2 regions of the Pseudovibrio sp. Tun.PSC04-5.I4 genome follow, and region 2 is predicted to be linked to the other one. Evidence: riboswitches for the same ligand, from Rfam matches in the RefSeq annotation. Region 2 holds a riboswitch; the other holds the start of a gene.
The links. A riboswitch is a leader RNA that binds a small molecule or an ion and turns the genes downstream of it on or off. The one in region 2 is predicted to bind S-adenosylmethionine.
Positions count from the first base shown of each region.

Region 1 (15,455 bases), 2.8 Mb from region 2:
CTATCTTTTGAAGAAAGGCCAGAAATCTCATTGGCACAAAATTGATGCCATCGAGACGTGGCACTATTACGGTGGCGCACCTCTCCTCCTCTCCATCAGTTCAGAAGCAGAAGGCCGAACAGACCTCACTCTGGGCATGGACATTATGAAGGGCGAACGCCCGCAAGGAATCGTCCCACGTCAAGCTTGGCAGTCTGCTCAGAGCCTTGGCGAATGGACACTTGTGGGTTGCACGGTCGCTCCTGGTTTTCTGTTTGAAGGATTTGAGTTAGCTCCTGAAAACTGGGAACCATAAATCAAACTAACTGGATTCGACTCAGTTAACGTCCAGAACCTTGATCAAAAATCAAAACACCGGACACCATTAAAAATACACGCACTCACCTGAGGGAAACCTTCGTATATACAGTGGATGGTGCAGAGACCCTGAGAAAAACCGGCCAATTTCGGTCAATAACATCTATGTTCTCTCGTTTAAATTATTGAGAGATCATACAGTTTTGTTGAGGCTCAACGGCCCCTTTACTCGTACAACAACCCATCAAGCGACCCACTCAACCACTGATATCTCAATAATTTCAAATGCTTATCTGAAATACAAACCACCGTGTAAATTTTCCCGCTCCGACTAATATGACCAACGTATAAAGACTGAGTACTTCGACGCTTAAAATATTCGCATTCAATGACCAATAGCTACTTGCGTTGCTGGCTGCGCTCGGTAAATTGCGCCCCGTAGGCGCTATACGCGCCAGGACACACTATTTGGATATTAATCTATGGCCCAAGGCGACATCAAAAAGGTTGTGCTAGCCTATTCTGGCGGGCTCGACACCTCGATTATTCTCAAGTGGTTGCAGACCGAATACGGCTGCGAAGTTGTAACTTTTACCGCTGACTTAGGTCAGGGTGAAGAGTTGGAACCAGCCCGACGAAAAGCTGAACTGCTTGGCATTCGAGAAATCCACATTGATGATCTCCGAGAGGAATTCATTCGGGACTACGTGTTCCCAATGTTCCGGGCTAACGCAGTTTACGAAGGCGTTTACCTTCTCGGCACATCCATCGCACGCCCGCTCATTTCCAAGCGTCTCATCGAGATTGCAGAGGAAACTGGAGCTGATGCTGTTGCGCATGGGGCTACCGGCAAAGGCAACGATCAGGTTCGTTTCGAGCTGGCATGCTACGCCCTGAACCCAGACATCAAGGTGATCGCACCTTGGCGCGACTGGACGCTAAAATCCCGTACCGACCTGATCGAGTTTGCTGAACAGCACCAGATTCCGGTACCAAAGGACAAGCGCGGCGAAGCACCGTTCTCCGTAGATGCAAACATGCTGCATTCGTCTTCCGAAGGTAAAGTCCTGGAAGATCCGAATGAGGAAGCTCCGGAATACGTCTTCCAGCGGACCGTCAGCCCGATGGATGCACCTGACGAAGCAACTGAGATCGAAATTGGCTTTGAAAAAGGCGATGCATGCTCCATCAACGGCGTGCACATGTCTCCGGCAACTCTGTTTGCCAAGCTGAACGACTATGGTCGCGACAATGGCATTGGTCGCCTCGATCTGGTTGAAAACCGCTTCGTTGGCATGAAATCCCGCGGTATTTACGAGACCCCAGGCGGAACTATCCTCCTGACAGCACACCGCACGATGGAATCCATCACTCTGGACCGCGACGCCGCGCACCTCAAAGACGAGTTGATGCCTCGCTATGCAAAACTCATCTACAACGGTTTCTGGTTCTCTCCAGAACGTGAGATGCTGCAGGCAATGATCGATAAGTCTCAGGAACTTGTGGCAGGTACCGTTAAACTCAAGCTCTACAAAGGCAACGTGATCGTTGTTGGTCGTGCGTCTCCTTACTCTCTCTACTCAGAAGAGCTAGTGACCTTTGAAGATGACCACGGCGCCTACGACCAGAAAGACGCTGCTGGCTTCATCCGCCTCAATGCCCTGCGCTTGCGGACGCTAGCAAAGCGCAACAAAATGATCAAAGCAAACGAACTCACAAACGCCTAAAGGCCGGAGAGTTCTTAGCTTTGCTAACAATCACAAACCCGCGGTGGAAACACTGCGGGTTTTGTTATGGTGCATAATGCCGACTACTTAATACCCGCATCTATACTTGCTGCGCTACACCACCGCTGCCATACCAAGGAGTGTGTCACCAACCTTCACACCCCTTCAGCTGGGCGTTAAGTTGACGGCGTCCTCCTTACAAGGCCACGGATAGGCAGCATAATGTCAAGCACATCCACCATACAAACCACCAGCGTTAACGGCGTCTCCTTTGTCCAGCTCAAGTCAGGAGAGACTCGAGAAGCTATCCTCATCGAAAACGCGCACTCCAAGACGATGATTGCTCTAAACGGTGCTCATGTCATGTCATTCATTCCAAAAGGCAAGCCAGACTTGCTATGGATGTCACCCAAAAGCGAGCTTACTGCAGGTACCCCTATCCGCGGCGGTATACCACTTTGTTTGCCATGGTTTGGCCCCGGCATAGCTGAAAACCAGCCGATGCATGGTTTTGCGCGCGTCGTAGATTGGGCTGTTGCAAGCGTAAAGCAGACCGAAGATGGCGCAACAAAAATAGTGCTGGTCTTAGCCGATAGCCCAAAAAGTCACGAGGTTTGGCCGGTAGCCTTTGCGAGCCAACTGGAAATCACGGCTGGCACACAGCTGACGATGAAACTGTCATTCCAGAATAAAAGTAATAACACCCAGCGCCTAGAGTTTGCATTCCATACTTACTTCAATATTGGCGATACCAACAAAGTCAGCATTGAAGGTTTAGAGGGTTGCCACGGTATCGACCGCATGAACGACGACAGCTTGATAAATGTAGAAGGCCCCCTTGAGTTGGAAGGGGCCACAACTCGTTTCTTTTCTGGCATTCCAGAGCACCTCTTCCTCAACAGCCCAATGGGACAGATCTCAATCTCAGGTGACCAGAAATCCTGCATGGTCTGGAATCCCGGAGAAGCCGCGGCAAAGGTCGCTGACATTGGTGCAGGGGCAGAGGCTAATTTTGTCTGCGTTGAACGTGTAGATGCAATGGATACTGCAATTACGCTCAAGCCATCAGCAACTTACACAGCAAGTATGGCCATCGGTTGGAGCTGAACTATCCGACATTCTCAACAAGCCCGCGGTAGAAACACTGCGGGTTTTGATTGCCTAAGCCGCCGTTACTTCTTTTGAAGCAACGGTTCTACTTTCCCTAGAAACATTTAGTGCATAAAATTTTCATTCTCCGCCCCAGCATAAACATCCCTTTGCTTCAAAAAACGCCTCGCCCAATTCAACAGGAAGAAACTCAGCCGTGAACCAATTTGCGACTTCTTTTTGAACCCTTGTGTCAGTCATACAAAATGCACCATTTAGAAATCAAATACTTCAGATCGTGCCACCTGCTAAATTCTCTCCCAAAAGAACTCCAGAAAACCTCCTCTCCTAAATAGCAATTACATCAGGTCGCCTGTGCAGTCAGACGAGGGAGATTCCCGTCAGAGGCAAAGTTCATAAGTAAAGCAGCTTCTCCCCTCACGACCTTAGAGCACAGAACATAAAAAGAACAAACCCACACTTTTCTTGGTATAATTGCTTGCGGAGTGACGTCCCCTCTCCTAGCCTCTAGGCATAATTTGAACATCCACCTGAGGTTTAGCATCTATGGACGCGCAGACATTCCTGAAACTCGATAACAGCTCTGCGCGCCGCTTATTCTTGCATAAGCACGCCCTTTTGGAGGCACCAACGGGTTCCTCAAAAGGCGAGGATCTCCTCAACCTGATCAAGCGCATTGGCTTTGTGCAGGTGGATAGCATCAACACAGTGGAACGGGCGCACCACATGATCCTGTGGTCTCGCCGTCAAAGTTATCGCCCCAAACATCTTGCTCAACTGCTGGAGAATGATCGCAGTTTGTTTGAACATTGGACGCACGACGCGTCCATAATCCCAACGGAATTTTTCCCTCATTGGCATTACCGCTTCAAACAAAGTTCGGAAAGCTTGCATACCAGATGGAAAGTTTGGCACAGCCCTGACTATCAAGCCAAGCTAAACAATATTCTGAAGCACATTGAAGAGAATGGCCCTGCAGGCACCTCAGACGTAGGTAAGGATGAAAAGCGCAGTAAAGGTGGATGGTGGGAGTGGAATCCATCAAAAACCGCTCTGGAATACCTCTGGCGGACGGGTAAAATCTCAGTCTCACATCGGCAGAACTTCCAAAAACTCTATGATCTCACGGAGCGCGTTATTCCCAACCCGCATCGCGATACGAAACTAGCACCAGAAGAAACCATCGATTGGGCTTGCAATTCAGCACTGGATCGCTTGGGCTTCGCAACACCTAATGAAATTGCAGCCTATTGGGATAAAATCAGCCTTGCAGATGCGCGGAGTTGGTGTGAGCAGGCATTTAAGCGTGATGAGATCATCAAGGTTGAGATTGAAGCAGCCAAGGGCACCAAACCAAAACTCTGTTTTGCTCGCCCTCATATCGAAGATGAGCTCTCCGCTTTAGACGATCCAATCCAGCGGGTTCGCGTGCTCAGTCCGTTTGATCCTGCCCTGCGCGACCGTAAACGCGCTGAATTTCTGTTTGATTTCAATTATCGCATCGAGATTTTCGTGCCTGAAGCCAAGCGACAATATGGCTATTACGTCTTCCCAGTTATGGAAGGGGACAAATTAATCGGGCGTATTGATATGAAACGCGAAAAAGCAAGCAACGCACTAGTCGTGAAAGGCTTTTGGCCAGAACCGGGCATTCAGTTGGGCAAAGGCCGCATTAAACGCATCACATCAGAACTTGAGCGTGCAACCCTCCTTGCGGGATGTGAAAATTTGCAAATACTGCACTCCTCAGGCCTAGAAAACTAAGCATCGCAATTACTGGTTGACCTATGTTAACTTAGCGTCATTGATCTTTTAACCTTATTTTCTTAGCAACTGAGGCAAATCTAAAATGATGGCCATTCCGCTCACGCTCTTTCCGCTTCTGGTTTACAATGCTGTAGCCTTTCGCTGGTTTGATGGGCTGGAACCTGTTTTGGATCAAGGATACAATGTCACCCCTTGGGCTGCTGTCATCTACAGCATCCCTCTTCCATCCGGCCTGGTCGTTCCACTGGATGTAGCAACAATCCTGCTTGGCGCATCATTGGTGCTGCTATTTGTTGAGATCATCAAAGCGACACGAACCTCTGCAATCTCTCTGGTCGATCACAGTTTATCCCTCATCATCCTTGTTGCTTACATCATCGAATTTCTATCGGTGCAGGAAGCTGCGACGCCGCTCTTCTTCCTTCTGCTGACCATCACGTTTTTGGATGTTATCGCCGGGTTTATCGTAACCATCTCAGGCGCACGCCGCGATCTGGCTGTTGGCGCAGGCTAATAAGCCACCCAACAAAAAGGGCACCATACAAGGCGCCCTTCCTAAACACATATTATGCAAGCAGGCAGCTTTAAGCTTTTAAGCTATCCAGCGCTCGTGAAACGTCTTCCAGCAGATCTTCAGGATCTTCCAGGCCGATAGACAGACGCAGTGTCTTGTCTGTGATGCCAAGCTCAACGCGAGCATCTTCGGCCACGCTCTGGTGCGTGGTGGTTGCCGGATGCGTAATCAGACTCTTCGCATCTCCAAGGTTGTTGGAAAGGCTAACAATATCCAGCGCATTGGAGAACTTGAACGCAGCCTCTTTGCCGCCCGCAAGATCAAACGCCAGCATAGTAGACCCACCCTGCATCTGCTTCTTCACAATATCAGCCTGCGGATGATCATCACGGCCCGGATAAACCAAACGGGACACTGCAGAATGATCTGCAAGGAAATTTGCAAGTTTGCCAGCTGTTGAAGTTTGACGTTCAACACGCAGAGAAAGCGTTTCCAAACCCTTGAGCAGAACCCATGCATTAAACGGGCTCATAGCCGGGCCTGTGTGCTTGAACGGGTCATGGAACTCTTCCACAATCCACTTTTCGTCAGAAAGCACGACACCACCCAGACAACGTCCCTGCCCATCAATGTGCTTAGTCGCAGAATAGATCACCACATCCGCACCCAAAGCCAGTGGGCTCTGCCAGATTGGCGTCGCAAACACGTTGTCTACTATAAGGCGTCCACCAGCTTCGTGAATAATATCTGCCACAGCAGCAATATCGATCACTTCAAGCGTCGGGTTGGTCGGGCTTTCAACGAAGGCCGCTCTCGTGTTTGGACGAATAGCTGCTTTCCATTGTTCAATATCAGTACCGTCAATCAGCGTGGATTCCACACCATAGCGTGGCAGCAATTTTTCGATGATGTATCGACAGGAACCGAACAGCGCTTTCGGCGCAATCACATGGTCGCCAGCCTTGACGCAGGCCATGATCGCAGAATTAACAGCCGCCATACCAGAAGCAGTACCGCGTGCAGCTTCCGCCCCTTCAAGAAGGCACATTCGCTCTTCAAACATCCCTACAGTCGGGTTTGCATACCGGGAATAGATGTACCCCGGATTATCGCCCAAAAAGCGCGCTTCCGCAGCCTCTGAGCTGTCGTAAACATACCCTTGCGTAAGGAAAAGAGCTTCGGATGTTTCACCAAAGCTGGAGCGTGTAGTGCCCCCATGAACAAGCCGTGTTGCAGGCTTCCAGTTCTTTGCGTCTGTCATCGCTCATTCCTGCCAGAAGAGGCTTACAGTGTGCCCCTTCAATAAAATACCCCGGCGCGAGCCGAGGTCTATACAAGAACCCGACCCTTTAGCTAGTTGTTTTACGTGGCTGCAAGCCGGTCGACCAAAACACCACGGAATATGCAGCATTTTTATCTCGAAAATACAGTAGGGTCAATCAATCAGCATAGGTTGCAGGCTTGGCGTTCGATCAAACTTACGTTAATCAGTAGCAAGACGAACTGAGTATGAGTGGGACAAGACCAACAATGACGGGCATTCTTCCGGCAAAAGCGATTAAAGCCATGTTTGCGCAAGGCGTAATTCGCGCTGACAATGCGCCTGATGAAGATCAGATCCAGCCTGCCAGCCTTGACCTGCGTTTAGGCGCAAAAGCATGGCGTGTACGCGCTTCTTTCCTACCCGGCCCAAATTCCAAGCTGGAAGATAAGCTGGAAAAAATTATCCTGCACGAGATCGATCTTTCTAAGAGCGCTGTGCTGGAAACCAACTGCGTTTATATCGTCCGCCTTCAGGAATCCCTAGCTCTTCCTGCCGAATTATCCGCAACAGCAAACCCAAAAAGCTCCACGGGCCGGATTGACGTGTTCACCCGCGTCATCACCGATCAAGGCCGCGCCTTTGACCGTGTAGAAGCTGGGTATACTGGGCCACTTTATGCCGAAATCTCCCCAAAAACCTTCCCAGTGTTGGTGCGCGAAGGCTCTCGCCTTTCGCAAATCCGGTTCCGCGATGGTGAAGTCATCATCAATGACAAAGACCTCAAAGCCATACATGAGGAGCACACGCTGGTCTCCGGCGGCATGGATGAAGACGCCATCAACAACGGCGTTCAGGTTTCTATCGATCTGAAAGGCAGCCTCATCGGTTACCGCGCCAAGCGCCACACAGGTATGATTGACGTTGACCGCAAAGACGCACACGACCCTGCTGATTTCTGGGAACCACTCCACAATCGCGGTGATGCAACGCTCATTTTAGATCCAAACGAGTTCTATATCCTTGTCTCTCAGGAAGCTATTCACGTTCCTCCGCAATATGCAGCAGAAATGGTTCCGTTTGACCCTTTGGTTGGTGAGTTCCGCGTGCACTACGCAGGCTTCTTTGATCCCGGTTTTGGTCATTCCAGCGTAGGCGGAGCAGGCTCTCGAGCAGTACTGGAAGTGCGCTCTCACAACGTGCCGTTCATCGTTGAACACGGCCAGACCGTTGGTCGTCTTGTTTATGAGCACATGGAAGAAGTTCCAGATACGCTCTATGGCGAAGGGATCGGCTCCAACTATCAGGGCCAGACGCTCAAGCTGTCCAAACATTTCAAATCCACTGAGCCAATGGGAGCATGACCCCATGCCCTTGTTCACCGTCGAACGCGAATACTTCGCCTCACTAGAGGAAAAGAAATCCCGCTTTCTAGCCTTTCTGGTGCCCCATGTTGATTTCGCGTCGACACTGGCAGACCTTCGCGATGAACACAAAAAGGCAAACCACCACGTCACCGCTTTCAGACGTATGCTTCCCGAGGGGCGCATAGATGAAGGCGGCAAAGATGATGGCGAACCGTCTGGCACATCCGGTATGCCAACGCTCAAAACACTCATTGGCGCCAATCTAGTGGATGTCGGCGTTATCATCGTGCGTTACTTTGGCGGAACAAAACTCGGTACTGGCGGCCTAGCTCGTGCTTATTCAGGCGCTGCTAATCTCGTAATTCGAGAAGCAGACCTTGTGCCATGGCTACGCCTAAAAACCCGCAGTGTCTCGGCTAGCTTCTCCAGCAGTGCCGAACTGGAACGCCAGATCATTCTGCTACAGCTGGAAGTCATAGAACGCACCTTCACAGAGGATGGCGTCACCCTCCTTGTCACTGGCCCGGAAGATCAGATCGACAAACTGTAACCTATTGAAATAACTAGCATTCCCATCACTAAATATTTCATATCTATATCGAAATATTTAAAATCCTAATAAATACTTAATGTTTGGCACGCGCCTTGCGACTTGAATGTCAGGAAACTGGCAATCGTCTCATTTTGAGACAGTCGGGGGAGTAAAGTTATGCGTGTCACCCGCACTGGAAAAACGATAAACACCAATGTAGGCGCCAACAATCGCAACCGCGATAGTGTTGATCCGCGCCGGGCCAACAATCGCGATCACAGAGAAGCCCCTGTCTCAAACAAAGACAACTATGGCGCGCCCGGCAAACAACTCGCTACTCAAGATGACATTCAGACAACTACACAACCTAGCTCTGCAAACCTGCACCTGGATCCGCAGCGCAAAATCGTCATCTTCCGCAGCAACTCAGCCTTCGTCGCGCACCTCATTGCCGTCAAAGAAAACGCTGCCCACCTGAGAACCCATCGCCGGGTAGAACCAGAAGACGGCATCAACAGCTACATCGCAACCGCCCGCGCCCCCCGCCAAATCGGCGAAGGCCGCATCATCCAGTATCATGTTTGAAACCACGTCATACGAGCTTCACGTACGCGCAATAGGTTCCCAATCGTCCCCAAATGGCGACGTCCTCAAGTCACCTAGAAAATCTTCGTGCTTTTGTTTCAGATCCCATTTTTCGATAACCTGTCATCACACAAGAGCCCTACCCCAGCGGTGACAATGAAGGCTACCGGGCCGTGTTTTCCCCTCCCACCTCATAGCCTGGATTTGAATCCCATTGAGATGGCCCTTGCAAAACTAATGAATTGATCCGTAGAGCTGACGCACACTCAGTGAGCTGCGGCAGGCGGTAGGCCACGTCTGCGATCTCTTTAACGAGGAGGATGCTACAACTTCTTCAAGGCAGCAGCATGGGAACCCGATTAACGCAACATGCTCTAGTAGATCCAGGGAAAGATGCGGTGGCGGACCTGTTTCCGGTAGCCTTTGTAACCGGGTAACTTGGTGGAGAGGGTTTGCTCTTCCTCTACCATGCGCGGCCAAAACCCTAAGAGCACCAATGGGATTGCCAGAATTGCGAAGAGGTTGGAGCCGAGGATGAGCGACAGCCCTGCGAAGCACATCATCAAGCCAAGATACATGGGATGCCTGATGAAGGCATATGGCCCGGTATCGACAACGTATTGATGTTGGTCTTCCTGCACCTGAACGGTTGGTGTGGCAAAAGGGTTTACGCTGATGGTCCAGACAACAAGAGCAACACCGCATAAGAAGAGAAACAAACCGCGGAGTACGGACGTGAATGCTCCTGTATGTGGTGTCATGTGCCATGCTTTTGCATCCAGCGCCGTCCCAGCAAAATAGAGAAAGACGCAGATAACCAAAAATACGGTTGCCCAAATGTCTTGCTCATCAACTTTTTTGGGGAAGGTGGTTCGTTCTTTTAGCAATCTTGGGTTTACGCGGGCCAGCCAAAGCCCAATGCCGATTTGTGCAATATAAACAAGCGTTATCGCAAACCATCCGCGTGGCCAATCCACTGAATGCCCTGCTATGGCAACAGGAGGAATGACAGCTAACGCCATGAAAGCTGTGAGGATTGCTGAACTGATGATAAGGCGCAGATACAGCTGACACTCCATCTTTTCTTTGGTGAGATGAAGAGATTAAGGAGATAAAGAGCTTAGGTGTTGAGCTCTCTAACAAGTTGCTGAATGGTCTGTTAGCGCTGCGCCTACAATTTATTGCAGTCGCTTAATTTAATAGCCCTAATGTGCGGACATAGCTGGCAAAAGCAGGTTCGGATGTGAATTGATAAGCCGTTAAACCCGCTTCGCGTGCGCCCTCCACATTATCAAGTCGGTCATCGATAAAGAGGGTCTCTTCTGGCTTGAAACCATATCTTTTACAGAGAATGAGGTAGATGTTTGGATCTGGCTTGCGTGTGCCGAATTCAGCAGATGCATGACCACGATCCCCGAATATTGGCTCTAGCGCTGGAGCGACCTCGTACAGAGCATCCTTCAACATCATGCCGTTGTTAGTGAGCAGCGCGACCTCATGGTCCTGTTTGATTGCTTCCACGTGTGCCAGCATGTCTGGCCATTCAGTCATCATATCCCGGCGGATATCGACCCACGTTTCACGTGAAATAGGATGCTCCAACAAACGCTGGTATTGGGCCAGATATTCTTCGGGAGTGTTGGGTGTACCCTTTTCGGCAGCATCTTCTTCGGGACCAGCGAACACAATCCTGTCGATGTCACCTGCCGGCCGGCCTGTCATTTTGGCAAGAGCAGTGAGGCGTTTGGGGTGGTCGTAATCGTAAAGGACATTGTCCATATCAAAAATAACAAAACGAATAATCATTGAGCGCGGCCTAAAATACAGAAATGAAGTAAGGCCTCCACGATAACTGCTGAAATAGCTTCACTCCAGCAGTTACCGTAGTTTTTTCGATTATCCTGCGTCTGGCTTGAAACCAGCAGCTTCAATACCAGCAATTGCTGCGGCTTCATCATTCTCGGAGCTGTCGCCTGTGATACCAACTGCACCCAGAATATCCCCGGTTGCATTGCGGACCAGAACTCCGCCTGGAACCGGAACGATGCCACCACCTGCAACACCATTCAGCGCTTGGATGAAGTGTGGGCGAGTCTGTGCATTTTCATTGAGCCAGCGGGACCCTGCCCCAACAGCGACCGCGCCAAAAGCTTTGCCCATTGCAATTTGTGGGCGGAGAATGGAAGAGCCATCTTGACGTTCGAGAGCAACGAGATGTCCACCTGCATCCAGAACAGCGACGGTTAAAGGCTTGAGTCCCAGCTCTACGCCTTTCGTCTGGGCTGATGAAATGATCTTGCGGGCGTGGTCAAGATTGAATTGCGTCATAAGTATTTCCTGATAGTTTTGCTGAATCGCCTTGTCTTATCAGAGGTTGATGATGAGGAGTATTCTTCGTTTGGGGACCGTGAATGCTTTGCCAAATAATAAAGAGGGATTTTCCGTGTTTAGAGATTTTCAAAGCCCAGGGCGTTCGCCTGTATTTGCACCGTCAGCTATGGCTGCTACGTCCCATCCATTAGCAACGCACGCTGCATTAGAAATTTTGCGCGATGGCGGAACCGCTGCGGATGCTGCTGTGGCTGCAATTGCCGTGCATAGTGTTGTTGAACCGCATATGACCGGCATTGGCGGTGATTGCTTCACCATTGTTGCACAGCCGGATGGGTCGCTTTCCGGCATGAACTCATCAGGCCGAGCTGCGAAAGTGGTCAGTGCTGAAAAGTTGATTGAAGACGGTTTGCAGGATGTAACGCCGGATTCCATTCATGCTGTAACCGTTCCGGGTGCGATCCGAGGTTGGGAAAAGCTGCTGCGTGACCATGGGCGGATGTCGTTCGCAGATGTGTTGAAGCGTGCCATTGGGTATGCGCGGAATGGGTTTGCCGTTACCCCGCGTACAGCGTTTGATTGGCAGAGGCATGTTGATTTTTTGAAGCGAGATGAAGGCGCTAGCCAGTACTACCTCAAGAATGGTCGCGCGCCTTTGCAAGGTGAAGTGATGCGCTTGCCTGCTTTGGCGGAGACATTGGAAGCCGTTGCTTCTGGTGGCGCAAAAGCATTTTACGAGGGCGCTATAGCGGAAGAAATCGCCGCTGTTGTGCAGGCAAAGGGCGGATATCTCTCAGCGGATGATCTGGCCGCTCATGAGGCTATCGATCTTGCCCCAATCACCACAGACTATCAGGGTGTTACTGTTGCCGAATTGCCGCCGAATGGGCAGGGCATTGTTGCCTTGGTGATGCTTGAGCTGATGAAGCGATTTGATTTCAAAGGTATGGACCCGGTTGGTGCTGAGCGTTTCCACCTTGAGATGGAAATTGCGAAACTGGCTTATTCTGGTCGTGACCGTTTCCTTGCTGACCCTGACCACATGCAATTTTCTCCTACTGACCTGCTTGCTGGTGATCATATCGACCGGTTGGCTGCATTGATCAGCCCTAAGGCTGTGCTGCCTCGCCAAGCCGAGGGAATTTTGTCACCTAAGTCTGACACCACATATCTGACGGTGGTCGATGATCGCGGCATGGCGGTGTCTCTCATCAACTCAATCTATCATGGTTTCGGGTCCGGAATAGCCACGCCAAAATCTGGCGTTTTGCTGCAAAACCGGGGGGCGTGCTTTACGCTGGAAGCTGGGCATCCAAACCAAATTGCTGGCGGAAAGCGGCCTATGCACACGATTATTCCGGCTATGGCGATGAAGGACAACAAGCCGTACATGACCTTTGGCGTGATGGGCGGCGGATACCAACCTTGCGGCCATGCACATGTGCTCTCCAACCATCTGGATTTCGGTATGGATGTGCAGCAGATGATTGATTGTCCGCGTGTGTTTATGGATGAGAAGTCTTTGGCCCTTCAGGCAGAAACATCTGTTCCTGCAAGCACGATTGAAGGCCTTAAAGCACTGGGGCATGAGGTTGAGCAACCCAGCGAGCCAATTGGCGGATCTCAGGCGATCTTGTTTGATCGTACAAATGGTGGTCTTGTTGGCGGTTCTGATCCCCGCAAAGATGGCTGCGCATTGGGCTATTAAGCCTTCGTCTGCATTGGAGTGAAGAGAAGCCGATCTGGAAACAGGTCGGCTTTTGTATTTTGACAGTTGCCGGAGGAATTGCGTTGGTTTGCTATGCGGTATGCTGGTTGAGATGTTGGAGTGAGCGGCTCTGGTTCCTGGGTCTCCGCGTTGTTTCGCCCGGGATGACATCTGAGCGGGTCAAGTTGCATTGCTCAACACCGCTGCTGTCATCCCGGCCTTCGAGCTGGGACCTAGAGCCAAGAGCTTAGGCCTCTCCCTATCTACCCAAGGCCACGGGAACAAATAGGCCGCATAATCTTATCCCCGCCCTCAAAAGCTACCTTACTCTTGTGGATGTGCCCACGAACACGGGCCTTTGACGGGCCGTCCGTCAGGGAGTCGTGGGCCGGATGGGGCTGTTGAGTGGAGGTAACGTATCTTCTCGGTGGTTCGGTGAAGTACACTTCGAGCAAGACCGCGTTGCTCGGGATACATGGGACCGGCCTCGAACTGGCGTTCAGCGGTGGCAGGTATGACTGCCTTGGTGGTCAACTGTCATTGACGTCTTCAGAGGGAGAGTTGGTGCTTCACAAAAAGTGTCTGGGTAAGGCGTGTCAGCTGATGCCGAAGACTCACTACCTACCAAATGCGCAGGCACCGCCTGCACGCCTTGCCACACCCGTTCCCGGGTTTCCCAACTTCAACACCACAGGTTATGCCTCGTGGTGATGTTTGTGTTTGGATGAATTAATTGGCAGCTTAGTCCCTGCAAAGATGCTGCTATTGGTATTAAGTTATGCTGGTCAAAAAAGACGCCCAAGCCGCAGAACAGAAGCGACCTGACGTCTGGTAGACTCGTCATATTTGGATCACGCATCCTCGATTTTTATGCGTAACCTGTTGCCATGCATAGGATTTATCGATGCGATTGCGTTGAAGACCAACATGGCCAAAACCACCGGCTCGTCTCCCAAAGAGACACGTCTGATTGAGTCCGCCCCTTCGGACACTGGAAAACTAAAGGCACTGATCTGCAGAGCTGCCGCGCACATAAGATGAGCTGTGGTAGGCGGCTGGCCATGTCTGTGATCTCGTTACCGAGGAGGAATGCTACAACGTCTTCAAGGCAGCAGCATGGGAACCCGATTAACGCAACATGCTCTAGCAAAACAAAAAAGCCGAAGGCAATCCCTCCGGCTTTCAATCTTAGCGCTGTCTGGAGGCTTTAAGCCTCTTTCTTCGCTTCAGCCAATGCTGCAATCTGCTTCTGCATTTCTGCAAGCTGCTCTTTCAGGTCAGAAATGTCGCCGCTGCTTGCCTGCTTTTCAGCAGGGTTCACTTGTGCCTCTGTTTCAGTCGCAGGAGTCTCACCCGGTTGCTGAGGCATACCGGTATCATCAAACGGCAAGAACATTTTCATCGCACGACTGAACATGTCTGTATTGCGCTTCACCTGATCTTCCAGCACTTCAAATGGAGAAGTTCCCACAGACTGGTTCATTTGACTGCGCAGCTTATCCTGCTCACGCGTAAGAGAGGACATAGAGAATTCCAGATAGCTCGGCACAATACTTTGCATGCTATCGCCATAAAAACGGATCAATTGGCGCAAAAATGTAACCGGGAGCAAGTTTTGCCCCTTGTTTTCTTGCTCAAAAATAATCTGAGTCAACACGGACCGGGTAATGTCTGAACCGGATTTTGCGTCAATGACAACAAAATCGTCCTCAGCTTTCACCATCACTGCTAGGTCCTCAAGGGTCACATATGTGCTGGTTCCAGTATTATAAAGGCGCCTGTTGGCGTACTTCTTGATGATAGTGGCTTCGTTTGTCTTAGCCATCAGATTTGAGTACCTCAATGCACTATAACGGCAGGTCTGGAACACTATCCAAAACTGTACCGGCCAGCTTCCCCCTATCCCACATTCTTTAGGTATGGGATTAACTAGTAGCCGCAGAGTAAGCTAAATGTCACCTTTCACGCTAGCGCTTTCATAGGTCAACTATGGTCTTAATAGGAATTATCGAATTCAGCTGGCCATGGCCCCACCAAATTGAATAGTGTTCCCATTAGGTTTTCTACGAGTTCAAAGGGCTTTTGAGGCCGAAGAGTAATTTTGCGGCGGCTCCGTAACTTACAAACGCCTTTAAATTTCAAGCCCGGCTTGGCAGATACATTGGAGAATTACATATGACCTCGCCTAATGAAGTTGTAATTGTAAGCGCAACGCGCACCCCGATCGGTTCTTTCAACGGCGCTTTTGCAAGTGTA
Region 1 is NZ_FNLB01000006.1:3,146,401-3,161,855, reverse strand. Features, by position in the region: gene BLS62_RS19990 (cupin domain-containing protein) at 1-295, shown strand, start outside; gene BLS62_RS19985 (argininosuccinate synthase) at 780-2,024, shown strand; gene BLS62_RS19980 (D-hexose-6-phosphate mutarotase) at 2,247-3,131, shown strand; gene BLS62_RS19970 (winged helix-turn-helix domain-containing protein) at 3,681-4,898, shown strand; gene BLS62_RS19965 (hypothetical protein) at 4,984-5,415, shown strand; gene BLS62_RS19960 (O-succinylhomoserine sulfhydrylase) at 5,486-6,676, opposite strand; SAM riboswitch at 6,745-6,822, opposite strand; gene BLS62_RS19955 (2'-deoxycytidine 5'-triphosphate deaminase) at 6,925-8,040, shown strand; gene BLS62_RS19950 (YigZ family protein) at 8,045-8,593, shown strand; gene BLS62_RS19945 (hypothetical protein) at 8,753-9,160, shown strand; gene BLS62_RS19940 (methyltransferase family protein) at 9,535-10,239, opposite strand; gene BLS62_RS19935 (HAD family hydrolase) at 10,352-10,966, opposite strand; gene BLS62_RS19930 (GlcG/HbpS family heme-binding protein) at 11,057-11,488, opposite strand; gene ggt (gamma-glutamyltransferase) at 11,658-13,199, shown strand; gene BLS62_RS19915 (hypothetical protein) at 13,635-13,910, shown strand; gene phaR (polyhydroxyalkanoate synthesis repressor PhaR) at 14,407-15,024, opposite strand; gene BLS62_RS19905 (acetyl-CoA C-acetyltransferase) at 15,375-15,455, shown strand, end outside.
Region 1: linked by a shared signal. The riboswitch ahead of BLS62_RS19960 (O-succinylhomoserine sulfhydrylase) and the one ahead of BLS62_RS06780 (hypothetical protein) in region 2 are both predicted to bind S-adenosylmethionine.

Region 2 (15,455 bases):
TCGGCGTTGTCGGAGCCATCAGCGCTGATGAGCTTGCTGTCATTCTGGACAAGGTATTTGCGGACCTTCCTGAAGACGGCGATCTCGTTACGATTGCTGAGGTTGAGCCAATCACCGACAAGACTATTCATGTGGACTTTGAAAGCCCGCAGACTTCCATCCAGTTCGCTTTGCCAGGCTTGAAACGCCACGACCCTAAGTTCATGTCTGCTTTTGTCATGAACCATATTCTCGGCGGTGGCTCCTTCACGTCGTGGTTATATGATGAGATCCGCGAAAAGCGTGGCCTGGCCTATTCAGTCGGTTCCTATCTCGTCCCTTATCAGCACACAGCTTTGCTGATGGGTTCAACAGGAACACGCCCTGACAAAGCAGGTGAAGCGATTGATATCCTCAAGCAGCAGATGGTGCGTATGTCGCAAACCGGCCCAACTGCTGCTGAGCTTGCAGAAGCCAAATCTTACCTCACTGGCTCCTACGCCCTCAACTTTGACAGCTCCAGCAGCATTGCGCGTCAGCTCACCGGTATTCAAACTCAGGAACTGGGTATTGATTACATCGAGAAACGCAATGAGATGGTGGATGCTGTGACATTGGAAGGCGTGAAGGATGTTGCACGCGACCTGTTTAGTGGCATCGAACCAACCTTTGTGACGGTTGGTGAGCCAGTGACAGCGAACTGACACAACTTCTTTATGCGAAAATCAGAGGCGGGTTGACGAAATGTCAGCTCGCCTCTCTTTTTATAGGACGTGGATTTGGCGCACCTTGGAGAACGTCTGCCCGTACTGGGCGCGGCGGCGAGAACAAAAAGCCCTGCGCACTGCGGATTTCCAACTCAAGTAGCTCAAGAACAGTGCTTTCGCTCTCAACATGATCCACAATCAGCTCAATACCATAGCGCTGTAGCAAGCTGCCAAAGTCTGCGGGATGGATGTTGCTTTTTGCGAGGTCATCTTCACGCATCAGTAGACGAGATGCGTGGAGTTTAGCAAAGCGGAACCCACGTTCAGCAAGAGCACGAAAATCCATTCTTAGATCTGTGATCCGGTCTACAGAGAAGCGGAACCCGATTTCAGCGAGCGCCGCTAGGCTCTCATACTCAATGGCACTCATTACGGCGACATCAGCCTGCGAGAACTCAAAGATCAACAGGTCTGAATATGTGTCATTGGCGCGAACGAATTCCAAAAAGCCAGGAAAGAAATTCTCATCCATCAATGTGCTTGGTGACAGATTACAGAACAGCCCTGCTTCGCGATTGCGTGTTGCGAGGCGCTTTAGGATTTGCAGAGAGCGGAACAACAAAATATTGTCGATTGCAGGCATCTGGCCAGTGCGTTCAGCTTCCTGCAGGAACTCGATGGGCTCCAGTGTGTCGCCATTTGCTTTGCGTAGACGGGTCAGCGCTTCGTAATAACGCACGCGGCGCTGTGGGAGTGTCACGATAGGCTGGAGATAGAGATCAACGCGTCCCGCTTCAATGCTGGCACGAATTTCTTCGGCCAAAGCCGCATTGGGATGATGCATGCGCGGAGCTGGGCGTCTCATTTCCGGCGCTCTTACATCAGCAAAGGCATCTTGTGGAGGTTGCATTGGTTTAACAGCGCCAGCTGCGAAAGCAGCAGCAGCCTGGCCTGCCAGATTCATTGAGCCTTCCTGGGCTGGTTGTGGAGCTGCTAAACGCTGCGCAGGTTGCGGCGGCAACATCGCTTGCTTCACCCGGTGGTCTTCAAGGGCCGTCCCCTGATCTTCAATTCTGGTTTCCATGTCAGCCATGGCTTCCGCCATCTGCTTTACAAGGGAGCCAATAACTTCAACTTCCGCGAACAGAGGATCAATCTCTTCACGTGTCCGGCGCGGAATATTGTGTTCCACCCCAGAGAGGCGGCCTTCAAGATTCCCGACATCATCATCTATAGCGGCAATGCGCTCTTCCATCCGGTCAACCGCATCGGAGACGGATGACTTCTCCTGAGAGCGGGTCAACATCAGATGAACGACAATCATGGTGCACATGGCAGCTAAGGACAGGCCGACAGCCTCTCCAACAGGACGCGCAAAAAGATAGACCATAACCGTCCCGCAGGACGCTGCTATAGCCGATATCGAAAACAGAATGGAAATGTTCGCCAAGCGCGTCATAACCTCGAGAATACCCAGTGGTCCGAATCAAAAAAATTCTTATCGGATTTTGCCGTATTTACGGCCTCGCTTCGAATCTATGCCCCTAATATTTCTAGGGAAAACCCGTGTTGTCCCCGCAAGAATGACAATGAAACAACATATATCATCAGGTTCAACAAATTTCGTCGCATTCCTGCGCTGAACTGAGGCGTGCATTTGTGCCTTGTACTCTCTTCACCGGCAAAACAGAACCTGTTGTGAGGCTCAATTGCGAAGAAACAACTGCATAATGCAATCAACACGCAAAACGAAAAGAGTTTGTTTACCCTGTTTGCACAAACTCAGGGTGTCGAAAATATTTCGATCACTTATTTTGAGAATTTCGAGGTTGCCTGCCAATGGGATCCCCCAAAGCCAATAATCGTTTTCTGAACGCTTGCGTTGTAGACACAAACCGTTCTGATGCGCGTAAAACCAGCAGTGCTTTGGCGCAACACGTCACCAATGGCCAACCGGCGTACATTCTTTCAAGTAAAGAACATGCCGTCGCATTTTTGCGGCATACGCCTATCAACGTCATTGTTGTCGATCTTGAATGTATCGGCGGTGAAGCTGAGCTCTCGGAAATTGTTGCAGCTTGTCCTCGGGCGATCTTGCTGGCGGTGAGCGCAAAAGGTTCTGTTAGCCGTGCTATAAACGCAATGCGCAATGGTGCCCACGATTTCCTGACGAAGCCATTCACGGACGAGATGCTTTGCGAAAAACTGGACGCACATCTTGGAGCTTTCCAAGCTCAATCTGGCAAAGTTCATCAGAAAACAGTTGCAGTTCCCTCCTCAAATCAGAGGGTTGGAAGCGACGTGTCCGCAACACAGTTTGAAGGTTTCGTTGGAACCTCAAATCGGATGCAGACGGTTTATGGACAGATAGACCGGATGGCAACATCCAGCGCGCCCGCCTTCATCACTGGAGAATCAGGGACTGGTAAGGAGCTATGTGCACAGGCTCTCCACGCCAGATCTGCCAGAAAGGCTGGTCCTTTTGTCGCAATCAACTGTGGAGCAATTCCTGTCAACCTGATGGAGTCCGAGATCTTCGGTCATGTGCGTGGAGCCTTTACAGGGGCGGATGAAGCAAGAGCTGGGGCGGCGGAAATTGCTGATGGTGGTACTCTCTTTCTTGACGAGATTGGAGAAATGGAACTGTGCCTGCAGAGCAAACTTCTTCGGTTCCTACAGACGGGAACAATCCAGCGGGTTGGAGAGCATAAAGTCCGGTCACTCGATTTGCGTGTGATTTGCGCGACCAATCGCGACCCAAAAGCCGAGATTACCGCAGGCCGTTTCCGCGAGGACTTATTCTATCGCCTTCACGTCTTGCCAATCCGGCTTCCAGCTCTGCGCGAGCGCCGAGAAGATATCCCGACACTCGCACTGACCTTCCTTCGAAAATATGCGGGAGAAGAAAAGCGCGGTTTTCAGCGATTTTCAACAGGTTCAGAGGCCTTGTTGCTGCAACATAGCTGGCCGGGCAATGTTCGCGAACTAGAGAATGTCGTACGCCAACTGGTCGTCATGAATGAAGGCGTTGAGGTTACTGAGAGTATGCTCTCCCCTCTCCTCCAATCCAATCCGGCTTCCATCCAATCTGACATTTCCATCAGCGCGACTGAATATGCGTTCTCGTCAGGCCGTTCTATCGAGCCTTTGTGGTTTCAGGAAAAGCAGATCATTGAGACGACACTTGAAACTTTTGATGGCAATATTGCGCTTGCTGCTGCTGCGCTGGAAATCAGCCCCTCGACGATCTACAGAAAGCGCCAATCCTGGGCAGATCGTGCGAGCCTCTAACGGAGTGCTTCGGCAAATTCTTAACCATTGCATCAGGAACATGGCCGTGAACCTCCCCTAAGCAGCTTCACGAAATGACGCAGTATTGTCTCCCCAAAATTTAAGGGCTATACCACCGCCAACAAATTGGTGAGTGCCACGGTACCTATACCGACGGCTCTAGGGGACTAAAAATGCCATTCAATAAAAGAGGGATGGCGGCATGCATAAGTGCCGCTGCCTGTACCGTAGTCGTTGGCACTTTGTTGGGAAGTGCTGCGATTGCCGCTGAAACGGCTCAACTGACACCTAACTTTGTCACCGCCCAAAGCGCATATAATACAGCTTGGAAACAGCAAAGCCTTGTTTTCACATCAGCAAAGTTCATCGCCCTTCCGGCCAAAGGGTACGGCTCTTACACTCCACTGGTATCTGCTGAATTCCAGAGCGGCGATCCTCTGATTGTATATGCTGAACCTCTTGGTTACGCCTATCAGGAGCAAAATGGTCAATTCATGATTGATCTGAGCGTTGACTTTGAGTTGCGCAATACGACGGGCCAGGTTCTCGCTTCACAGGATGATTTTGCAGAACTACACTCCGAAAGCTTCAGTCGGATTCGTGAATACCAGAGTTCCCTGAGCTTCAACCTGCAAGGCCTTCAGGCTGGTGAGTACGTGTTAAAAGTTCGGTTTAACGATGAAAACTCTGAAAAATCAGGAAGTTTTGAACTTCCGTTTTTAATGAAAGCTACACCGCTGCAGAACTAAGTAGTTCTTCAGCTAGATATCGCATTCATGAAGCTGGCTTTTTTGGAGAGCCAGCTTTTATTTTGTTCTGATTCCGGTCCTCACCGGCCTTCCTCACCGCCTAGTTCTTTGGTCTTGTAAAACCAAACTCTCTCCCGGATTACCCCCAATTTTTTGCAGTAATCGCAGAATTATATGGTTCTGAGCTATTTTTTTGCCGGGCTCTCCTTGACTACAACAATGGGGGAACCTACATCAAAAGTCGGTTGTTAGCACTCTGCCTTTGGGAGTGCTAAGACTGTGAAGCTTAGAGCATCACCCACTAACCTTCGCGTCCGGGCGCTGCCTACAAGGGGCGCTCGCGCATGATAGGAAAAAAGCAATTATGAAGTTTCGTCCACTACACGACCGCGTTGTCGTTCGCCGCATTGAGTCTGAAGCAAAAACAGCTGGTGGCATCATCATTCCTGACACTGCAAAAGAAAAGCCACAGGAAGGCGAAGTTATCGCTGTTGGCACTGGCGCACGCAAAGACAATGGTGAGCTCATCGCTATCGACGTTAAAGCTGGTGACCGCGTTCTGTTCGGCAAATGGTCCGGTACTGAAGTTAAGATCGACGGCGAAGAGCTGCTGATCATGAAGGAATCCGACATCATGGGTATCCTGGCTTAATTCCAAGCCATTGTTGAGACCCTACGATCCCTTCTGTTTTTCAAGAATTTAAGTGAGACAAAACCATGGCTGCTAAAGAAGTCAAATTCGGTTCTGATGCCCGCGACAAAATGATCCGCGGCGTAGACATCCTTGCAAACGCTGTAAAAGTAACATTGGGCCCTAAAGGCCGTAATGTTATTTTAGACAAAGCTTTTGGCGCACCACGCATCACTAAAGATGGCGTTTCTGTTGCAAAAGAAATCGAACTTGAAGACAAGTTTGAAAACATGGGCGCACAGATGGTGCGTGAAGTTGCTTCCAAAACCAACGACATCGCTGGTGACGGTACAACAACTGCGACTGTTCTGGCGCAGGCTATCGTTAAAGAAGGTGCAAAGTTCGTTGCCGCTGGCATGAACCCAATGGACCTGAAGCGTGGCGTTGACATGGCAACTGCAGCTGCTGTTGCAGATCTGACTGCTCGTTCTAAGTCTATCTCTTCTACCGACGAAGTTGCACAGGTTGGCACAATCTCTGCTAACGGCGACGCTCAGATCGGCCAGGATATTGCTGAAGCAATGCAGCGCGTTGGCAACGAAGGCGTTATCACCGTTGAAGAAGCTAAGTCCCTTGAGACTGAGCTTGAAGTTGTTGAAGGCATGCAGTTCGACCGCGGCTACCTGTCTCCTTACTTCGTAACCAACGCTGAAAAGATGGTTGCTGATCTGGAAAAGCCACTTATTCTCCTTCACGAGAAAAAGCTGACCAACCTACAGCCACTTCTGCCTATCCTTGAAAGCGCTGTTCAGTCTTCCCGTCCGCTGCTCATCATTGCAGAAGACGTTGAAGGTGAAGCACTGGCAACTCTGGTTGTTAACAAACTGCGCGGCGGCCTAAAAATTGCTGCTGTTAAGGCTCCTGGTTTCGGTGACCGTCGTAAAGCAATGCTTGAAGACATCGCTATCCTGACTGGTGGTACTGTGGTTTCTGAAGACCTCGGCATCAAGCTGGAAAACGTTACTATCGAAATGCTCGGCACTGCTGACAAGGTGAACATCTCTAAAGAGAACACCACTATTGTTGACGGTTCTGGCGTTAAAGCTGACATCGAAGCACGCGTTGCTCAGATCAAAGCTCAGATCGAAGAAACTACTTCTGACTACGACCGTGAAAAGCTGCAGGAACGTCTTGCTAAGCTTGCCGGTGGTGTTGCAGTTATCCGCGTTGGTGGTGCTACTGAAGTTGAAGTTAAAGAGAAAAAAGACCGCATCGACGATGCCCTGAACGCAACACGCGCTGCTGTTGAAGAAGGTATCGTACCAGGTGGTGGTTGTGCTCTGCTTCGTGCAAAAGCTGCTGTTGCGAAGATTTCTTCTGACAACGTTGATATTGAAGCTGGTATCAAGATCGTTCTTCGCGCTCTTGAATCCCCACTTCGCCAGATCGCTGAAAACTCCGGCGTTGAAGGTTCTATCGTTGTTGGCAAGATCCAGGACAACATTGCTGACGAAACTTTCGGCTTCAACGCGCAGACCGAAGAATACGTCAACATGATTGAAGCTGGCATCATCGATCCAACTAAGGTTGTTCGTACTGCCCTTCAGGACGCTGCATCTGTAGCTGGCCTGCTGATCACAACCGAAGCAATGGTTGCTGAAATGCCAAAATCTGACGGCCCTGCAATGCCTCCTATGGACGGCGGAATGGGCGGTATGGGCGGCATGGGCTTCTAAGCCAAGCTTTCCAACGCTTAAACAGATCAGGGCGCCCTTTGAGGCGCCCTTTTTGTCATGTATATGCATATATAACTTGAGATGGAGATCAGTGAATCATGAATGATTTAGAAACTAAACAACACGATCTTTGGCAGGAAGTAAGAAAACAACTGACCGAGACCAAACTTCCGCTGAAATTGAGAAACAATATTCCTTCCGGAAGTTATTACGACGTCAAATTTGGCGTACCCAGCGCGTATCTTAGCCTTCATTATGTGGAGCAAGAAAACTGCGCGAAGGTTATGGTTAGCCTGCGCAACGAACGCGGTGAAAAATATTTTGAGCACCTACTGCGCGAAAAAGAACAGATAGAAGGTGAGATCGGTGCATCCCTGGATTGGGATCCTGTAGAAAATGCCAAGTATTGCTGCATCGTTTTATGGAAAAAAGATGTCGATCTGGGCATCAGCACGACAACTGCAGACCTGGCACAATGGTATGTCACCTGGTTTGAAAACTTTTACAAAGCGCTCCACCCGCGCCTCTCCATAATTCCAGAATAATAAGACCAATAGCAGCGCCCATCGGGGCGCTCTTATTTGTTCTAAGCTTCCAGTTCATCGAAAGAACATTCAATGATCCGCCTTCAAACCTACGATCCATCGCATTTTGCTGATTTCAAGCACACCGCAATTTCAGAGTACGTTGTTGATCTCATGACCAATCACCGAATGGACGAGCAGGCCGCTTTGAAGAAGGCAACGGACGGTGTCGTTAATGCGTTTCCTGATGGAGTGAGTACGGACCAAAACAAGATGCTGAGCATTATGAAGCAGTCAGATAAGGGAGAGGCCGCTGTCGGGCATCTCTGGTACGCGCGAAATGATGAGAACTCCATCTTCATTATGGATTTTCTTGTCTACTCGGAACACCGCGGCATGGGCTATGCTTCACAAGCACTTGAAATTTTGAAAGCCACGCTGAAGGCTGAAGGCCTGACGCGCATTGGTTTGCGCGTTGAACCCAACAACCAGGCTGCCATCCGCGTTTATGAGAAAGTTGGTTTCGTCGTTACCGGCTGGAATATGGCAAATGTGCTTTAGGCATTCTGCACAAGCCCTTTGACTTCGAACGCAATCCTATCCGGATACCATATCCACTTTTCGGAGCCGCTTTACTGCACGGAGAGTTGTTGAAACTCGGTGCATTCCTTTGTGTTTGGGTCATCCTCCATGTTGTTGAGCGCAACGCATGTTTTGGCTGAGAGCGAATTCATACAGGCGGCGGCTTTTTCCAGCCCCCCTGCAACACTGCGTGCCTCATTGAAATCTGCTTTCATAGCCACACAAGCCTGATCAAGTTGCTGAGCCAGCATCACGCGAATTGCACCGTTAATCGGGCTATCCCCGTTCTCGCGCTTCATCGTTTCAACCGCACAGACTTTCATCTTCTCGCACATGGCCTGATGGGCTAGTTCAAAATTATCGGCAGCTGCTGGCAGGACAATCAAAACACTCAGGGAAAAGAAAAAGGCGCTGAAATATCGCATAAAATTCCTCAAAATATAGAAAATCAGATCTTAGCATATTCGATCTAAGAGGAATAACTGATCCCTTATCTGTTGGATATTGAACGTATTTATATCAGACCATTGAGGGGCAGTATTTTGTGATCTCTAGAGACCTCCGCGCCCAAAGCAAAACTCCAGTGACGAAATGTTGATGTAACTTCATTTCAAATAAGTATGGCTGTTCTGATAAGTTTTAAGAAATTCCAATGCACAACCTGATTTAAGGATCTGAGATGTTTGCACAAAACGCTGCTAAAGCCTTTGCTCTGCTGCCTCTGCTTTTTGCTGTGACACAGCCTGCCCAAGCGGCCAAAACAGAAACGGCCATATTTGCAGGCGGTTGTTTCTGGTGCATTGAGTCTGATTTCGACAAGATTGACGGCGTACTGGAAACGACCTCTGGTTACACAGGTGGTCGCAGTGCCAACCCGACCTACAAGCAGGTTTCTGCTGGCGGCACAGGTCATCTGGAAGCTTTGGAAGTTGAGTTTAACCCTGCGAAAGTATCATACGAAGAGCTTTTGACTGCATTTTGGCATTCTGTTGATCCAACAGATGCAGGCGGTCAGTTTTGTGATCGCGGCGAGAGCTATCAGACCACTGTATTTGCAACCAGTGCAGAACAGCTGAAAAAAGCAAAAGCCTCCAAGAAGGCGCTTAGTAAATCAGGTGAGATCAAAGCACCTCTTGTGACGCCGATCCGTACAGCCTCTGCTTTTTATGATTCAGAAGACTATCACCAGAACTATTACGAGAAGAACCCGATCCGTTACAAATACTACCGCTACCAATGTGGTCGCGATCAACGCGTGAAGAAGGTTTGGGGAGAGAATGCCTACAAAGGTATTCCCGGCAGCCATTAATCAGCGATACTCTTAATGTGAGCAGGTCAAGGACGTTCTTGGCCTGCTTTTTAGTCCTCGTAGTACATGCGGTAGATACCGCCTGTTGAATCATCAGAGATCAAAAGCGATCCATCTCCAAGTTCCACCACATCAACCGGACGACCAAGATAGTCCCCTTCAGCATCAATCCACCCCGTTGCAACGATTGTGGGGACGCCAGCTTCCTCTTTGTCATTCACCGGCACGAACACCACTCGTGCGCCGATAGGATCTGAGCGGTTCCAAGAGCCGTGTTGGGCGATGAAGATGCCGCCTTTGTACTCTTCAGGGAACATATTGCCCTGATAGAAGGTCATTCCCAAACTGGCGGCGTGGGCATCCAGTTCCACTTCGGGGTTAACAACTCCGCTCGGGATTGGTTCATTGATGTAATGCGGCGTGCGAACTGTTCCACCTCCGTACCACGGGAAACCATAGTTTTTGCCCGGCTCCACGCCCTTGTTCAGCTCCTCCGGCGGAATGTCATCTCCCATGCCATCCACCTGATTGTCAGTGAACCACAAATTGCTGGAGTTGGGATGGAATTCCATGCCTACGGAGTTGCGAATACCAGTCGCGTAGACCTGACGATCCATTCCATCCCCAGTGATTGAGATAATACCGCCGATGCCGAGACTGTCGTATAGTTTCAGCTTCATCTCAGGTGGGACGTTGTAAGGCTGGCCGAGAGAGATGTAGATCCGGCCATCAGGCCCCTGATCACAGACCCGCGCAGAGTGGGAGTAACTTTCTTCTGCTTTGGGAATGAGCATTCCCTGACCGATGAGAATCTGAACGTCCGGCTTCGCTTCATCTTTGGCTTTTAATGCATTGGGGAACTTCAACACCCGGTTTTGTTCCGCCAAAACCAGAGCACCATCCTCTGTGAAGCACACGCCATTTGGGATGATAAAAGACTGGTTGGCAGCAAACTGCCTGACTTCCGCGGCTATCGGTGCGTTTTCATCCTGCTCAACCACCCAGACCCGATCAGTCGTCGTTCCAACAAAAACGGTTTTGCCATCGGGAGCAACGGCCATATGGCGTGCATCTGGCACTACAGCATAGGGCTCAATATGAAAGCCTCTCGGCATTACAACAACATCCACATTGTCAGAGAGGGTTTTCTGGTCAGCCTTTGTCTGGCTCACAAACTCCGTCTTAACCTCGTCTATTATCTTAGTGGATACAGCAGCCTGTGTTGAGGACATCAGGAAAGCGTATGTGCATGTCGCCACGATTCCGTAGCTGATGGTTATTTTACTGCACATTCTCGCGTCTCCTTGGGTTTCCTGATTTGGTGAATAGTTAGGTGCAATAAATGACCTAAGCCGTGCAATTAGACCAACACTATGCGCTGTTTTGACGAGGAGGGAGAATACTTAGATTTGACAATAATTCAGTTTATCGAAACGTGAAAATTGAAGGTATTCACTTAGCGGAACCTACGTTATGTGGTGTTAGGGTAAGACATAACGGAATTTTGAAAGTGTGGAGAAAGAACAAAGGACAGTCGCACACTTGCAATTGCCTTATTTTCGTGCCAAATCCCTAGCATCATCAAGAGAAGGGCTGGCGCCCTCGCCAACCTGCCAAACCGGGCAAGGTGGTCTCCGCCATTAGGGATGTGGTTTCGAATAGAGGACTAGGTCGTCATCGTTCGCAACAACCAAGCGGTAGTTTCAATGGATTTTGCGCCAGTTCTCCTCGGGAAACCGATGGAGGATTTAATGTTTGATCTTACTAGTCAGCCACAGTCTGCATGGCAGTCCTATGTGTCTGAGTGCGTACCACAATCACTGAGAGAAGCTGTGTCTCATCTTGCTGATGAGTTTACGGCAACATACCTTTTGGATTGCCTGATCCTCGAAAAGGGATTGCGTAGTCGTTTATGCTCTCACTCAACACGCCAAGACAACACTCCCCTCAGCTCAGAAGAGCGCACAGACCGGTTTGCGACTTTGCTGCGATTATGGGCCAACGGTTGCCATACGGTTGTTGACGAGCGTCTATTTGCAGATACGGTGCGCAGACGCCCGAGAGAACTTGAAGCACTACGATTGCACTTTAAACAAACCGCTCTTCGCTCCAAACAGTTTCGCTAGACCTCAGGCTGCTTGGCTGCCAAACTTTTTTGGTGGCGTGGCAAAAGGATCTGCGACCATTGCAAGCCAAAGGCTTTGTGCGATGCGCTGTGCTGTGGCCAACAATTGTGGAGCTGCTTCTTTGGAAAAGATCGCGTAGACCTCGTCCTCAAACAAGTCCATCCATTCATGGAAGTTTTCGGTCGATACGCCTTCAATTCTGGCATGTGCTGGAACCGGTTTTCCCTTATAGGTGCCTGTTTTTAGCAAAACAGACGCCCAGAAGTGCTTCATCTTATTCAGATGCGGGCCCCAGTCGTCACCCATCTCTTTCAGAAAGATCGGCCCAAGTGTTTCATGTGCCCGGACTTTACCGTAAAAACTTTCTACGAGCAGATTGATTTGAGCAGGCGTAATGGAAGGGTCAAGCGGTGTCCGTTCACGCGCTGATACAACGGGGATTTCTAGTGACACGGCTTGTTTCCCAATTCCAATTTGCAGTTACGCGACTACGAGGTCGTAAATTTGGCGCGTTGTTCCGATGATATTTCGATTGGCTTACCATCATCACCGACTGCAACAAACGTAAACTGTGCGTTTGTCACCTTTTCACGACTGCCGAAGCGGTGGCGCAGCGCCCATGCTTCGATCGCAAGGGTGACGGACGTTCTTCCTACCCGCAGGACATGCGCATACACGCACATGACGTCTCCAACCTTCACTGGGCGGATAAAAGTCATGCCGTCAATTGCGACAGTGACGACACGTTCCATAGTGCATTGGCTGGCAGCAATACCGGCTGCTATATCCATTTGAGAGACAACCCATCCACCAAAGATATCGCCAGATGCATTCGTATCCGCTGGCATAGCCATTGTGCGCGTGGTTAGCTCACCTACTGGCTGCACGTTTTCAGCGTTGTCTCTTGCGTCAGTCATTGTTTTAAGCTCCGTCCAAACATTACCAGAAATGCTATGCATGACGTGTGCCATCAGCTCCAGTAATATTCATCGCCATGTGGAAGCAATCAACAACTTGAGCTGCACTCTTCTTCGTGTCAGCCTGGGCTGCGTCTGCAATGCATTCTTCAACTGCATTCTCGAACAAATTCAACCAGCTGGCAATATCATCACTGCAGACCTGAGCAGCGGCACTCCGATATTTGCCAAGCGGGCGGCCAGAGTAACTCTGATCCTTCAAAAGCGCTGAGCACCAGAAGCGCATTGCCTGTGCTTCATAATCTTCCCAATCACATCTCAAATTGCTGAGATAAACACCAGCAAGACGCTTATTTTTGCGCAGCTTATCTACATGGCTTGTGACAAGCGCACGCACCTGAGTGTGGGTGAGTTCGGGATGAACCGGAGTACATTCGCTCAGCGGGCGAATGTCAAAATGTTGATATGTCATTGTGGTATTTTCAAAGGCCTTGCCAATGACAAGGCCTAGGCCCTTTATTTTTCCTTAAGGTCACTTTACCTCAAGAACCCACCTTAAAGCTCTGCGGCAGCTCGTAGCACCTCTGGCTTTTCAAGGCAGTAATAACCAGAGAGCCTGCTGATAACACCTTCTCGCTTCCATACATTCAACACACGACTGACGTTTTCGCGTGCGCCACCCGCCATATTGGCAATTTCGGCCTGAGAGATTTTGTAGTGAACAAGAATTTTGTGGCTATCGACCTTCTTGCCAAAGGTTTCTGATAATTGAAGCAGTGTTTGCGCGACACGGCCGTTGAGCGGCAAGAAAGAGCGAGCCGCCAAAGCATCGTTGGATCTGCGCAGGCGAGTCGCTACGATGGAAAGCATGTGTCGGTAAATTGCAGGATTTTCATCGGCATAGCGATAAAATGCAGCTTTGGAGATAAATGCAAGCTTACTTGGCTTCAAAGCGGTCACGGTTGCGGACCGTTCACTGCCATCCAGCAAAGCAATTTCACCCACTAGCGTTCCTTGCGCCAAAACGGCAAGGAGCTGTTCACTGCCATCCAATGAGACTACGGAGACCTTCATGTTGCCTTCGATAATAGCATAACAGCCATTGCCAGGATCTCCAGCCTTAAACAAAACTGCCCCGGACTTCAAAGACATAGGCTGCGCGATTTCAGAGAGCCCATGCGCATGTTCTTCCGCCAAGCCTGCAAGTGAGAAGCTATTTTGAAGGAGTTCTTTGAACTTTGTCATCTTATCACGAGGTCCTGACGAGCCGTAGTTCCACATTTTGTAGTTGAAACTACATCAATATAATTGATGATTTTAACTAGGTCTATCTTGCGGCTTTTTTGTGACAAGAGTCACAGAGCTTATCGCCATTTTTCGGCAAATTAGAGACGTTCATAAATACCCCAACATTTATGACATATTCAATAGAACGATCTCTTCACGTTACCGCAGGAAGAGATCGTTCTTAGAACAAGAAGATATCTTTTTCCATCAAAAGAAACGGAAATTCCTCGCTTATCAGGAATTTAAGCTGATTTTCTCGTGAGGAGATCTGCCGTATGTTCTTCCTCAGCGTTAGCTGGTGCTCTTGTTCGGGATAGGATGGGCGACACAGGACCATCGCCTGATCTCTAGCTTCGTTGATGCCATGCCAGAAAAAATCTCGCAGATCGGTTTCCTCATCAGCTAATGGCAAATCGGGACCGCAGTATATGGTTTCCAACCCATCTTTGGCCGCACGCTTAGCTATTGAATTGCCGATACGATTTGCACCCGTCGGGAGGACAAGTGCGGGCTCTCGTCCCTTCATCATGGTCAGAACGGTGATCAGTGCTGCACTGACTGCGGGGTGTTTGGCCAGATTCCCTTGTATTGCAATAAAGGCTGGTGGGCGGGCATAAACCTCTTCAAACAAATCCACCTGTGCGGCGATTTCAGCTGCAATGGCTTCTTCGGGTAACATCTTCATCGGGCTGCGGATCGAGTACCACAATGAGCTCGGGAATAGATCACCAAAGACGGTATGGCCGAAATCCGTTAGGGGACCTGCTGGCTTTGTGAGGGTAACAGTCAGGCCGACCATGGTCTCATGTTCAGCCCATGCGACCACATCGCGGAGTTGATAAAACTCCCGCGACCACATCTCACCAGTTACAACGCAACCGACAGCAGAGAGGCGTCCAGCGATGATTAAATCACAGATCGCCCTATCAACGCCGTAGCTTTGCCCAAATTCCAGACTTGTTAAGAGGATGCGCTTCATCGCGCGGAACTCCCAATCCCAAAGGTTCAGGAGCATATTTAACAAAGCTTGGAAATTTAACGCAACGAAATCTCGACCCTCTCAGTAGGATTTCAGGGGCAACTTCACCCCAGAGAGCTTGTATATCCGTATATTTTCGATGGTAGTATTTCCGAATACACCCTTAGATTCTCGGGGGATAGTCTCGATCAACACCACATCATCGAACATGTTTTTGAGCCTATCGGACCGATCTCTTCTTTCTTCCGTCACATACAGCATATTGCTGGTTTTTGGGGTCTGAAGTGCCTCGGGAATCATTGCATATCGCATACGCTCGGGAATCGCATAGACTTTGAGTCCCGTATTTTTCAGCGCATTTGCCATTTGGCCGGTCAAACCATAGCTGGTTGTGGCGATCCAGTCGACATTGTTGGCTTTAGCCAGCTCAGCAAGTTCAGTGCCGATCGTTTGCCATCCGCGCATCTGGTGTGTGGGGTCTTTGCGGCCCAGTGATGTGTTCAACGGCGTGAGTGCGTGGACATAAACAAGACCTGCGATCACAACTCCCAGCACCACTGCTGATGGAGCGAGTGCTTTGAACCAGCGCCCAACATTCACCGGCGGATAAGCTGCGGCTATGCCGGCAAACAGTGCCA
Region 2 is NZ_FNLB01000006.1:377,413-392,867, reverse strand. Features, by position in the region: gene BLS62_RS06835 (M16 family metallopeptidase) at 1-683, shown strand, start outside; gene BLS62_RS06830 (EAL domain-containing protein) at 727-2,145, opposite strand; gene BLS62_RS06825 (sigma-54-dependent transcriptional regulator) at 2,526-3,977, shown strand; gene BLS62_RS06820 (hypothetical protein) at 4,151-4,726, shown strand; gene groES (co-chaperone GroES) at 5,091-5,378, shown strand; gene groL (chaperonin GroEL) at 5,444-7,093, shown strand; gene BLS62_RS06805 (DUF4268 domain-containing protein) at 7,192-7,638, shown strand; gene BLS62_RS06800 (GNAT family N-acetyltransferase) at 7,711-8,178, shown strand; gene BLS62_RS06795 (hypothetical protein) at 8,250-8,624, opposite strand; gene msrA (peptide-methionine (S)-S-oxide reductase MsrA) at 8,879-9,508, shown strand; gene BLS62_RS06785 (PQQ-dependent sugar dehydrogenase) at 9,559-10,800, opposite strand; SAM-I-IV-variant riboswitch at 11,082-11,212, shown strand; gene BLS62_RS06780 (hypothetical protein) at 11,260-11,634, shown strand; gene BLS62_RS06775 (group III truncated hemoglobin) at 11,638-12,087, opposite strand; gene BLS62_RS06770 (acyl-CoA thioesterase) at 12,123-12,551, opposite strand; gene BLS62_RS06765 (group III truncated hemoglobin) at 12,586-13,023, opposite strand; gene BLS62_RS06760 (Crp/Fnr family transcriptional regulator) at 13,107-13,796, opposite strand; gene BLS62_RS06755 (ChbG/HpnK family deacetylase) at 14,020-14,817, opposite strand; gene BLS62_RS06750 (glycosyltransferase family 39 protein) at 14,899-15,455, opposite strand, start outside.